Regions from separate parts of the Pseudoalteromonas sp. MMG013 genome, predicted to be linked through region 2. Evidence: predicted binding sites of a transcription regulator. Region 2 holds the regulator's gene; each other region holds the start of a gene.
What was found. The regulator sigma-54, encoded in region 2, starts transcription at its own class of promoters, with help from an activator protein. The targets are predictions, from matches to a motif close to GTTGGCACGNNNNTNGNNT.
Positions count from the first base shown of each region.

Region 1: a site for sigma-54 is predicted at 1,585-1,603, ahead of fliE (flagellar hook-basal body complex protein FliE). Genes of this name have one in related genera too.
Region 3: a site for sigma-54 is predicted at 1,802-1,820, ahead of flgJ (flagellar assembly peptidoglycan hydrolase FlgJ). Genes of this name have one in related genera too.

Region 1 covers NZ_JAGJEE010000007.1:144,617-147,902, reverse strand. The annotation lists gene J8L98_RS09695 (ATP-binding protein) at 1-84, shown strand, start outside; gene J8L98_RS09690 (sigma-54 dependent transcriptional regulator) at 81-1,478, shown strand; gene fliE (flagellar hook-basal body complex protein FliE) at 1,638-1,970, shown strand; gene fliF (flagellar basal-body MS-ring/collar protein FliF) at 1,994-3,286, shown strand, end outside.
Region 2 covers NZ_JAGJEE010000005.1:55,400-58,685, forward strand. The annotation lists gene J8L98_RS06890 (PTS sugar transporter subunit IIA) at 1-153, opposite strand, end outside; gene hpf (ribosome hibernation promoting factor) at 156-443, opposite strand; gene J8L98_RS06900 (RNA polymerase factor sigma-54) at 472-1,974, opposite strand; gene lptB (LPS export ABC transporter ATP-binding protein) at 2,031-2,756, opposite strand; gene lptA (lipopolysaccharide transport periplasmic protein LptA) at 2,760-3,284, opposite strand; gene lptC (LPS export ABC transporter periplasmic protein LptC) at 3,274-3,286, opposite strand, start outside.
Region 3 covers NZ_JAGJEE010000007.1:204,012-207,297, forward strand. The annotation lists gene flgK (flagellar hook-associated protein FlgK) at 1-798, opposite strand, end outside; gene flgJ (flagellar assembly peptidoglycan hydrolase FlgJ) at 800-1,765, opposite strand; gene J8L98_RS09970 (flagellar basal body P-ring protein FlgI) at 1,869-2,963, opposite strand; gene flgH (flagellar basal body L-ring protein FlgH) at 2,976-3,286, opposite strand, start outside.

The DNA.
Region 1 (3,286 bases), on a different contig from region 2:
GTGAGTAATATTGAGGAAGGAGGAGCACAATTTAGTTTGTTGTTACCTATTTCATTTGATATGGAACAATTGGAGGCTGTATGAGTCATTCTATATTAGTCGTTGAAGACGATGCAGGTTTGCGTGAAGCATTGTTAGACACATTACAATTGGCTGGACTTGAATGTGTAGAAGCTGCAAGTGCTGAAGAAGCCGTAATTTTATTAAAACAGCAACGTTTCTCGTTGGTTGTGAGTGATGTTCAAATGGGGACAATGAGTGGTATTGATTTACTGCGTACCATCAAATTAAATTACCCTGATTTGCCTGTACTAATGATGACTGCTTATGCGACGATTGATGACGCGGTGGAAGCAATGCGTTTAGGCGCGATTGATTATATGGCAAAACCTTTTGCACCAGAAGTATTGCTTAATATGGTTAGTCGTTATATGCCAGAGAAAACGAAAGAAACAGATGGTCCGATTGTAGCAGACGCGCAAAGTTTACAGCTTTTGGAGTTAGCAGCTAAAGTTGCAAAGTCAGATGCAAGTGTTATGGTTTTAGGTCCGAGCGGTTCAGGTAAAGAAGTACTCGCGCGTTATATTCATGATAAGTCTGACCGAGTAGATTCACCATTTGTTGCTATTAATTGCGCAGCTATACCTGAAAACATGCTAGAAGCAACCTTATTTGGGTACGAAAAAGGGGCGTTCACAGGTGCAATTCAAGCATGCCCAGGTAAGTTTGAACAAGCTCAGTGTGGCACTATCTTGTTAGATGAAATAACGGAAATGGAACTGGGCCTACAAGCAAAGTTACTGCGAGTTTTACAAGAAAGAGAAGTTGAAAGATTAGGAGGAAGAAAAACTATTGAGTTAAATGTGCGCGTATTAGCTACGAGTAACCGAGATTTAAAAGAAGCAGTAGCGAAAGGCACATTTAGAGAAGATCTTTATTACCGCCTTAATGTGTTCCCGCTTATGTGGAAGCCGCTGCATCAACGCCCTGGTGACATTATTGTATTGGCGGAGCACTTGGTCGCGAGACATTGCAGTAAGTCGGGGAAATTAACTCCTGTGATTGATGATGGTGCTAAGAAAAAACTGCTAATTCACAATTGGCCTGGTAATGTACGAGAGCTAGATAATGTTGTGCAACGAGCCCTCATTTTATTACAGGGCAATACGATATTCGCACAAGACATTTTTATTGAAAACACTGAAACTATGGATTTACCAGAACCTACACTGATAGATAATACCGTGAGTGTGGAGTTGAACTACCAGTTAGAGCGTTCTAATAATGTAGACGTCCAAAGCGAAAGTACTGATTATAAAAGTGAACTACAAGATAAAGAGCATCAGATTATTTTAGAGACACTATCACGTTACCAAGGCAAGCGTAAAGATGTTGCTGAAGTACTGGGCATGAGTCCGAGGACGTTACGCTATAAGCTGGCTAAAATGCGAGATCTAGGTATTGCTCTTCCGGCGTGATTAATTTTTATTAATGAATGGAAGCCAGCGCTGTCTGGCTTTTCTCCTGTCAATAATATGGCACTATCAAATCTCCATTTAACTCATTGATTATTATAGATAATTAATTGGCATGATTAGTGCAGTGTTCTGTATGTAACAAATTTACAGGATCAGCACATGAACATTCAACCTAATACTTTATATCAAGAAATGCAGTCACTCGCTATCGAGGCGACACGTAATAAACCTGATGCAACCATGCCAGTACAAAGTGCCGCTACATCTTCTGCACAATTTGGTGATTTGCTATCAGATGCAATTAATACTGTAAGTGGCTTACAAAAAGATGCAAAATCTAAGGTAACGGCCATGGAGATGGGAGATCGCAGTGTCTCTCTTTCTCAAGTGATGATTGCCTCACAAAAATCTTCCGTTGCTTTTGAAGCAACGGTGCAAGTTCGCAATAAGCTTGTTGAGTCGTACAAAGAAATCATGAGCATGCCAGTATAATTTTTGGGTAGTGGAGAGTAACTGTGGCAACGAATCAATCAACTGAACTGGCTTTATCCGATGGCGCTGTAGGCGATGGCGGATCTGAAGACCAACAAGAACAGAAATCAGGCTATTTGAGTGGGTTAAGTGGCGTTGATATGTTGCGTCAAGTTACTTTGGTAATAGCATTGGCGATTTGTTTGGCGATCGCAATTTTTATCATCATTTGGGCCCGTCAACCAGACATGCGTCCTTTAGGGCAGTATCCAACAGATGAGCTTGTACAAACATTAGATTTTTTAGATGCGCAAAAGGTCGAATATGAGTTAGATGGCAACACCATCATGGTTGCTGAAAATGACTACCAAAATATTAAACTCAAAATGGCGCGGGATGGCTTTACTCAGTCGCCAAGCTCTGGTACCGATATTTTAATGCAAGATATGGGTTTCGGTGTGAGCCAGCGATTAGAAAGAGAGCGTTTAAAGCACGGTCGCGAGCAGCAACTCGCGCGTACAATTGAAGAACTTCAAGATATTACCAGAGCAAAAGTTTTACTGGCTATCCCAAAAGAAAATGTATTCGCAAGAAGAGAGAAAAAACCTTCTGCAACAGTTGTAATCACGCTTAAACGGGGCCGCTCTCTGGGTGGAGAAGAAGTGGATGCTATTGTTGATATTGTCGCATCAGCTGTTCAAGGACTTGAACCGGCGCGAGTAACTGTGACAAATCAAAACGGCCGTTTACTTAACTCGGGTTCTCAAGACTCTTTGGCCGCTCGCTCTCGTAAAGAGTATGATTTAGAGCGTAAAAGAGAGCAAGAGTACTTAGAAAAAATTGACAGTATTTTAATCCCAGTAGTTGGATTAGGGAAATTTACAGCGCAAGTTGACTTAACAATGGACTTTAGCGCCATCGAAGAAACACAAAAGCGCTTTAACCCTGATTTGCCGGCAGTGAGAAGTGAAACAACCTTCGAAGAAAATAACATCGGAGGGCTGGCAGTAGGGATCCCTGGTGCGTTGACGAATCAGCCTCCTGTTAATTCAAATATTCCTGAAGTTGCTGGACAAGGCAATGGGCGAAATAATGCAAATCCAAGTAGAACGCATAAAGAAGCAACACGTAATTATGAACTAGATACCACGATTAGTCATAAGCGCCAACAAAGTGGTGTTATACGCAGGATCAGTGTGTCAGTTGCGGTTGATTATTTGGCGAAAGCAGATGCCGAGGGCACCGTAACTATGGCACCAAGAAGCCAAGAAGAAATTAATAACATAAGACGGTTACTGCAAGGTGGTGTAGGGTTTGATATGCAGCGTGGTGATGCA
Region 2 (3,286 bases):
TCGTGACATGAGCGCAGATAAAACATCATGCTGTTCTAGGTGGGGTAACTGTTCATGTGTAAGTTCGCTAACGTATTCGAGAATACGTTTTTTGCTATTAAAAAGGACCGCAGCTTTACTGCAGTCCTTGTTGATTATTGAGCTAAGTTTCATGGTTAATGTCGAGTAAGCTTTTCTTTGTGTTTGATTACTTGTCTGTCTAGCTTGTCAACCAAACCATCAATAGCAGCATACATATCTTGATGCTCGGTAGAGGCAAATACTTCTGCTCCGCTTAAGTGTAAGGTCGCTTCGGCTTTTTGTACGAGTTTTTCAACATCTAAAATCACATGCACATTATTGATATGATCAAAGTGCCTTTCTAGCTTCGCAAACTTGGTGTTGACATAGTCTCTTAGTGATTCAGTTACTTCTACGTGACGACCAGTTAAATTTAGTTGCATAAGCATTTTCCTTCTTTGGTATTACGTCTTATATCAAGCTTTTACGCTGATTCGACGGTGGAATGGCTAACGACTCCCGATATTTTGCTATCGTACGTCGGGCCACTTTGATTCCTTGCTCTGCCAATATATCCGCAATTTTGCTATCACTTAATGGCTTAGCAGTATTTTCGGCGGCAATGAGCTTTTTGATCAATGCTCTAATCGCTGTGGAAGAGCATTCACCTCCGTTTTCGGTACTCACATGGCTCGAGAAGAAATATTTCAACTCAAAAATGCCCCTAGGTGTGTGCATATATTTTTGTGTTGTGACACGTGAAATAGTGGATTCATGCATCTCTACCATTTCAGCCACATCATTTAGCACCATAGGTTTCATTGCTTCAGGGCCATGTTCAAAGAATGCCTGTTGTTGCTGCACAATGCAATTAGTTACTTTCATTAACGTATCATTGCGGCTTTCTAAGCTTTTAATAAACCATTTAGCTTCTTGTAAATGCGAGCGAATAAATTGACTATCAGTGCTTGATTTCATTGAGCGAGACATCGCCGCATAGTGATCATTGACTCTAATTTTCGGCATTGAATCAGGGTTTAATTCAACTAACCATCGGCCTTTCACTTTTTTCACAGAGACATCTGGTATGACATATTCAGACTCTTCACGGATGATACTGGCCGCAGGTTTTGGATTTAAGCTGTGTATTAGAGTCATGACTTCTTTTAAATCGGACTCTTTCAGCTTAGTCTTTTTCATTAGCGTTCGATAGTCTCGACTTGCAAGTAAGTCGATATGTTCGGTGAGCACATGTTTAGTATGTTCCAGCCAAGGTGTACTTTTATCAAACTGATTAAGCTGGATACATAAACATTCTTGCAAGCTACGAGCAGCAATGCCGACGGGGTCAAATAATTGAATGCGTTTCAGGACAGCCTCAATTTCATCAAGTTCAATGGCATCTTCTGAACTCTCGTCATTAAGGCTTTCTAAGATTTCATCGGTCGATAAGGTTAATAAACCACCATCATCCACGGCTTCCACAATGGCGACAGCGATCCCTCTATCAGTATCACTAAACGGGGTCAGTTCTAGTTGCCACATTAAGTATTCATGGAGCGATTCGGTGGTTGCGCCTTGGTACATGTTTTCGTCTTCAGGCATAGGGCCGCTGCTTGTTGCTGGTGCAGCACTCATGTATTCATCCCATGTGACATCCATCGCAAGTTCTTCGCTAACAGTGTCTTTACTCATAGCCGCGTCTGCATCAAGCTCATAGTCACTGACTGGAGCTTCTTCAATACTGTCTGAATTAGATTCTTCTTTCGAGAGCTCTTTATGTTCTTTTTCTATATTTTCGTTGTCGTTTTCATGCTCTGATTCTTCAACTTCCAGTAATGGGTTGCTGTCCAAGGCTTCTTGGATTTCTTGTTGGAGATCTAGCGTGCTCAATTGCAACAAGCGGATAGCCTGTTGTAATTGGGGTGTCATGGTTAATTGCTGACCCATGCGCAGCTGTAACGATTGCCTCATGTATCTCTAACAATCCTTTCTATTAATCAATTATTAAAATTACCTAGATACTATAACTATAGCCTGAATTGTTCACCTAGGTAGACATCTCGAACAGTTTGATCGGCAAGCACGTGTTCTGGAGTACCTGATGCAATTAATTCACCATGTGAAACTATGTATGCTTTTTCGCACACATCAAGTGTTTCTCGTACATTATGATCTGTGATCAGAACACCTATACCGCGTTTTTTTAAATGTTCGATAATTTTCTTTATATCTAACACCGAAATTGGGTCAACACCAGCAAAAGGCTCATCTAACAGGATAAATTTTGGGTTTGCGGCTAAAGCGCGAGCAATTTCGACTCTTCGACGTTCACCTCCTGACAATGCCATACCTTGACTTGTACGTATATGTTGGATGTTGAATTCATCTAATAATTCATTAAGAATTTGCTCTCGATCAGGTTTACTCAGTTCATTACGAGTTTCTAAAATAGCCATTAAGTTCTGGTAAACGGTTAACTTTCGAAAGATGGAAGATTCTTGCGGTAAATAACCGATGCCTAGCCTTGCTCGACTGTGCATCGGTAACAGGGTGATATCGTGGTCATCAATTGTTACGGTACCGTTATCGCTTGGCACTAATCCAACAATCATATAAAAACTGGTCGTTTTACCTGCCCCGTTGGGGCCTAGCAAGCCAACAATACTGCCTGCCTCGACGGCAAGGCTGACATTTTTTACGACTTGTCGTCCTTTGTAGCTTTTAGCCAAAGCGGTTGCAGTCAAAGTACTCATTTATTATTTGCCTTGTTCTTTATTCGATTTTTTTTCTGGGACAAGAATAGTGTGTACTCGGCCAGTATTTTCATTACCTTTTTCAGCATTTATTAATTGTTTATCCATATCGTAAATTATGGATTGTGCTTTTATGATTTGGCCTGCTTGGTTAATTTCTGCATCACCTTTGATTGTCAGCTTTTTATTCGCTACATCATATCGAACCTCACTCGCCGTGGCACTTAATACGGTGCCATCAGCTTGTGTCTCGGTAAAACGCGCTGGATTACCTGTAGCGACAAGCAGTTGTTTATTTTCTCCTAATTCAGCCCGTCTATGCACTTCTAGGCGATCAGCGTTAATTTGTCTATTACCATGTATAATTTCAACATTTTGTTCAAAAATACCAATGTTGGTTTTTAATTGTGCGGTTTGCTTGCCTGCTTTAATTGATACTTGTGATGCAAAGTCATTATTGTTGGCCGCAAGCGCGCTGCTGAATGTAAGCCCAATAAAGGCTACGGTGACTATTAATCTATTGGTCATAA
Region 3 (3,286 bases), on a different contig from region 2:
TGAGTTGACTTCTAGTGCAACAGCTTGCCCATCTCTCACGTCCAGTTTTAAATCTCGTACATTCGGATCAGGGTCTCCTGCCAATGAAAACGCATTAAAGGTACCATTTTCCATGACTAACGCTTGGCCTGAGCCTAAAAATACTAACTTTTCACCATTGGGACCATCTAATGTCTCTAAATCTACCAGCTCAGCCAAATCACTAATCGCTTGATCTCGTTCATTTAATACTGAACTCGACGCTTTCGTACCTGTTGGAGTATTTAACGATGCAACTTGTGCATTTAAATCGCTGACCTTCTGTATTAGGTTGTTCGCTTCATTTGCAAACAAGTCAAGCTGTTGATTAACAATATTACCTTGATCAAATACAATGCCAGACAACCTATCCATTTGCTCGGTCAAGTTCTCTGCATCGGTTAAAAATAAACCGCGGGTTACTCTTGAAGATGGTTGATTCATTGCTTCTTGTAAATTATTAAACAGAGAATTAATACTCTTATTTAAGCTATTTGAGTCTTCGGCAAACAATGTATCGACACGAGAGGCCTCTGTGACAAATTGCTCATAATAGGTTTTATTTGAAATATCTCTGTTTAATTGTTTTTGAGCAAACTCATTTAATAAGCGAACAGTTTCACCACGACCAACCTGATTTCCAATCATCGTAGTATGTTCCGTTCGTTCACGGATATACCCTTTGGTATTCAGATTTGAAATATTCTTACTCGTGGTCTGCAGCAATTCTGTACTCGCTCTAATACCACTGGTTCCAATATTCATTAAATTGAACGACATCTTAATTTACTCCCTTTCGAACCAACGATGTAAGCATGTCTTTTAAATCGCTACGTTGAAGTACGTTCTTTATTTTTGCTGCATATTGCGGATCAGTTGCATAACCGGCATCTTGTAAGGCTGATAAATATTGCTCGGGTTGCGCTACTTTTTTTAATGCGTCTTGATAACGAGGGTTTCCTTGTAAGAAATCCACGTAATCATTCATGCTGTCTTTTATTGTGTCGTATGCACGAAAACTCGCTTGCTTTTTCACCGGTAATCCATCTTCAAATTCCAATGTCAACTTTTTGGCACTTTGACCTTGCCACGCTTTGTCTGACTTAATATTAAATAAATTATTACTGCTCGAACCGTCTGCTTTAGCAATAATGTGTTTACCCCAACCAGTTTCCAATGCCGCTTGGGCTACCATTACAGCTGGATTAAGCCCTATTTTCTTAGCTGCTGTTTTTGCGTGTTCCCACATAGTTGATACGAAAGACTCAGGATCGTTAAATGATGCACTTTCGCTTGTAGTAGATGAGGTCGCGTTCACATGCGAAGGTTGCTTATCGAGTAACTCCCCTGCAGCACGTCTATCACTCTCAAAATCAGCACCTGTACGTAATACTGACGCCGGCGTATAACCCTGTGCATTGGGTGATAACTGCTGAACAATTAAGTCTGCCAGACCCAAACTACCTTTACTGGACAAATCCATTGATAATTGCTGATCATGCATTTCTTCAAAAAATTTAACGCCGCTAGAGTTAAAAGGGCTATTTTTATCTTCCATCGCCTCATTCGCTTTGCGCATACTTTTCATCAACATTTGGGTGAAAATTGATTCAAATTGTTGTGCCGCTTTTTTTAGCGCTTCATCAGAGGCGTTTGGATCGCCACCGCTTTTCAGTGCATCTTTTCTCAAGCTATTTAAATCGCTCAAATCAAAGAAATTCTGCTTTTCTAACGGATTTGTATTCATCGGCTTAATGACACTTAACTATTCATAACATCTATCAAGCAATATTCGAGCCAAAAAAAAGCCCTAATAAATTAGGGCTAACACATTGATTAATAATCAGCCTTTAAATGACAACTAATTGACCATTTATTGCACCGGCTTCTTTAAGTGCTTCTAGAATGGCCATTAAATCGCCAGGAGCTGCGCCTACTTCATTAATAGCGCGCACTAAATCATCTAGACTAATGCCTGGATCAAACACAAAAGCACGAGAATCGTCCGTATCTACGTCAATAATACTTTGCCTAGTGACAACGGTTTCCCCTTCCGCCAAAGGCTGAGGCTGATTGACATTTTGTTGTTCAGCAATTGTCACTGTCAAACCACCATGTGTAATTGCTGCTGGCTGTAATTTGACATTTTTACCTATCACTATGGTACCTGTGCGAGAGTTTACGATAATTTTTGCACTTGTATCTGCTGGTTTAAACTCCAGATTTTCTAGAGTCGATAAATAAGAAACTCGCTGAGACGGGTCTCTTGGTGCGATTACACGTACAGATGCCGCATCCATCGGTTTAGCACTATTAGGACCCACCAAATTATTGATTGTATCAGCCAGACGCTTAGCAGTTGTAAAATCAGGACTATTCAAATTAAAAGTGATAAAATCACCTTGTGTAAATGGGCTTTTAACTTCACGTTCAACAGTTCCTCCATTTGGCACTCGACCAACGGTGGGCGTATTAATGACCACCCTGCTGCCATCTAAGCCTTCGGCACCAAGACCACCAACAATCATACTTCCCTGAGCAATAGCATATACATTACCATCCACCCCTTTTAAAAAGGTTTGTAATAACGTACCTCCCCGTAAACTGCCCGCACTGCCAATTGAAGACACAGTTACATCAATCGTTTGACCGGGCTTAGTAAAAGGAGGCAAGTCAGCATGGACCGCAACCGCTGCAACATTCTTTATTTTTGGTTTCAAAGAAGACGGCAGAGTAATGCCAAAACCACTTAACATTGCTTTAAAGCTTTGTTCAGTAAAGCGGCTTGATTCACCCGTACCAGGCAAACCCACAACCAAGCCATAGCCTACTAATTGGTTAGAGCGAACGCCTTGCACCATACTTACATCCTTGACCCGTTCAGCCTTCGCTACTGGTACTAGCGTTATCAATAGTACAGATAAGAATAGATGACATAGTTTCATAATATTTGTGCCCTAAAATGGTAGCAACGTACTCATAAAGAATTGAGTTAACCAACCTGAACTTTGTGCTTCTTGGCCTTGCCCTTTTCCAGAATATTGAATACGAGCATTAGCAATCCGATTTGATTCTACCGTATTATCTGCAGCAACATCTGCTGCTCGAACGAGACCTTCAAGACGAATAAACTCTTCACCGGTGTTTAAAGTAAGCCACTTTTCCCCTCTAATGACTAAATTACCATTCGGTAGCACACGCATCACATTCACAGAGATATTACCAAATAGGCTATTTGATTGGTTTGCTTTACTGTCACCTTTAAAGG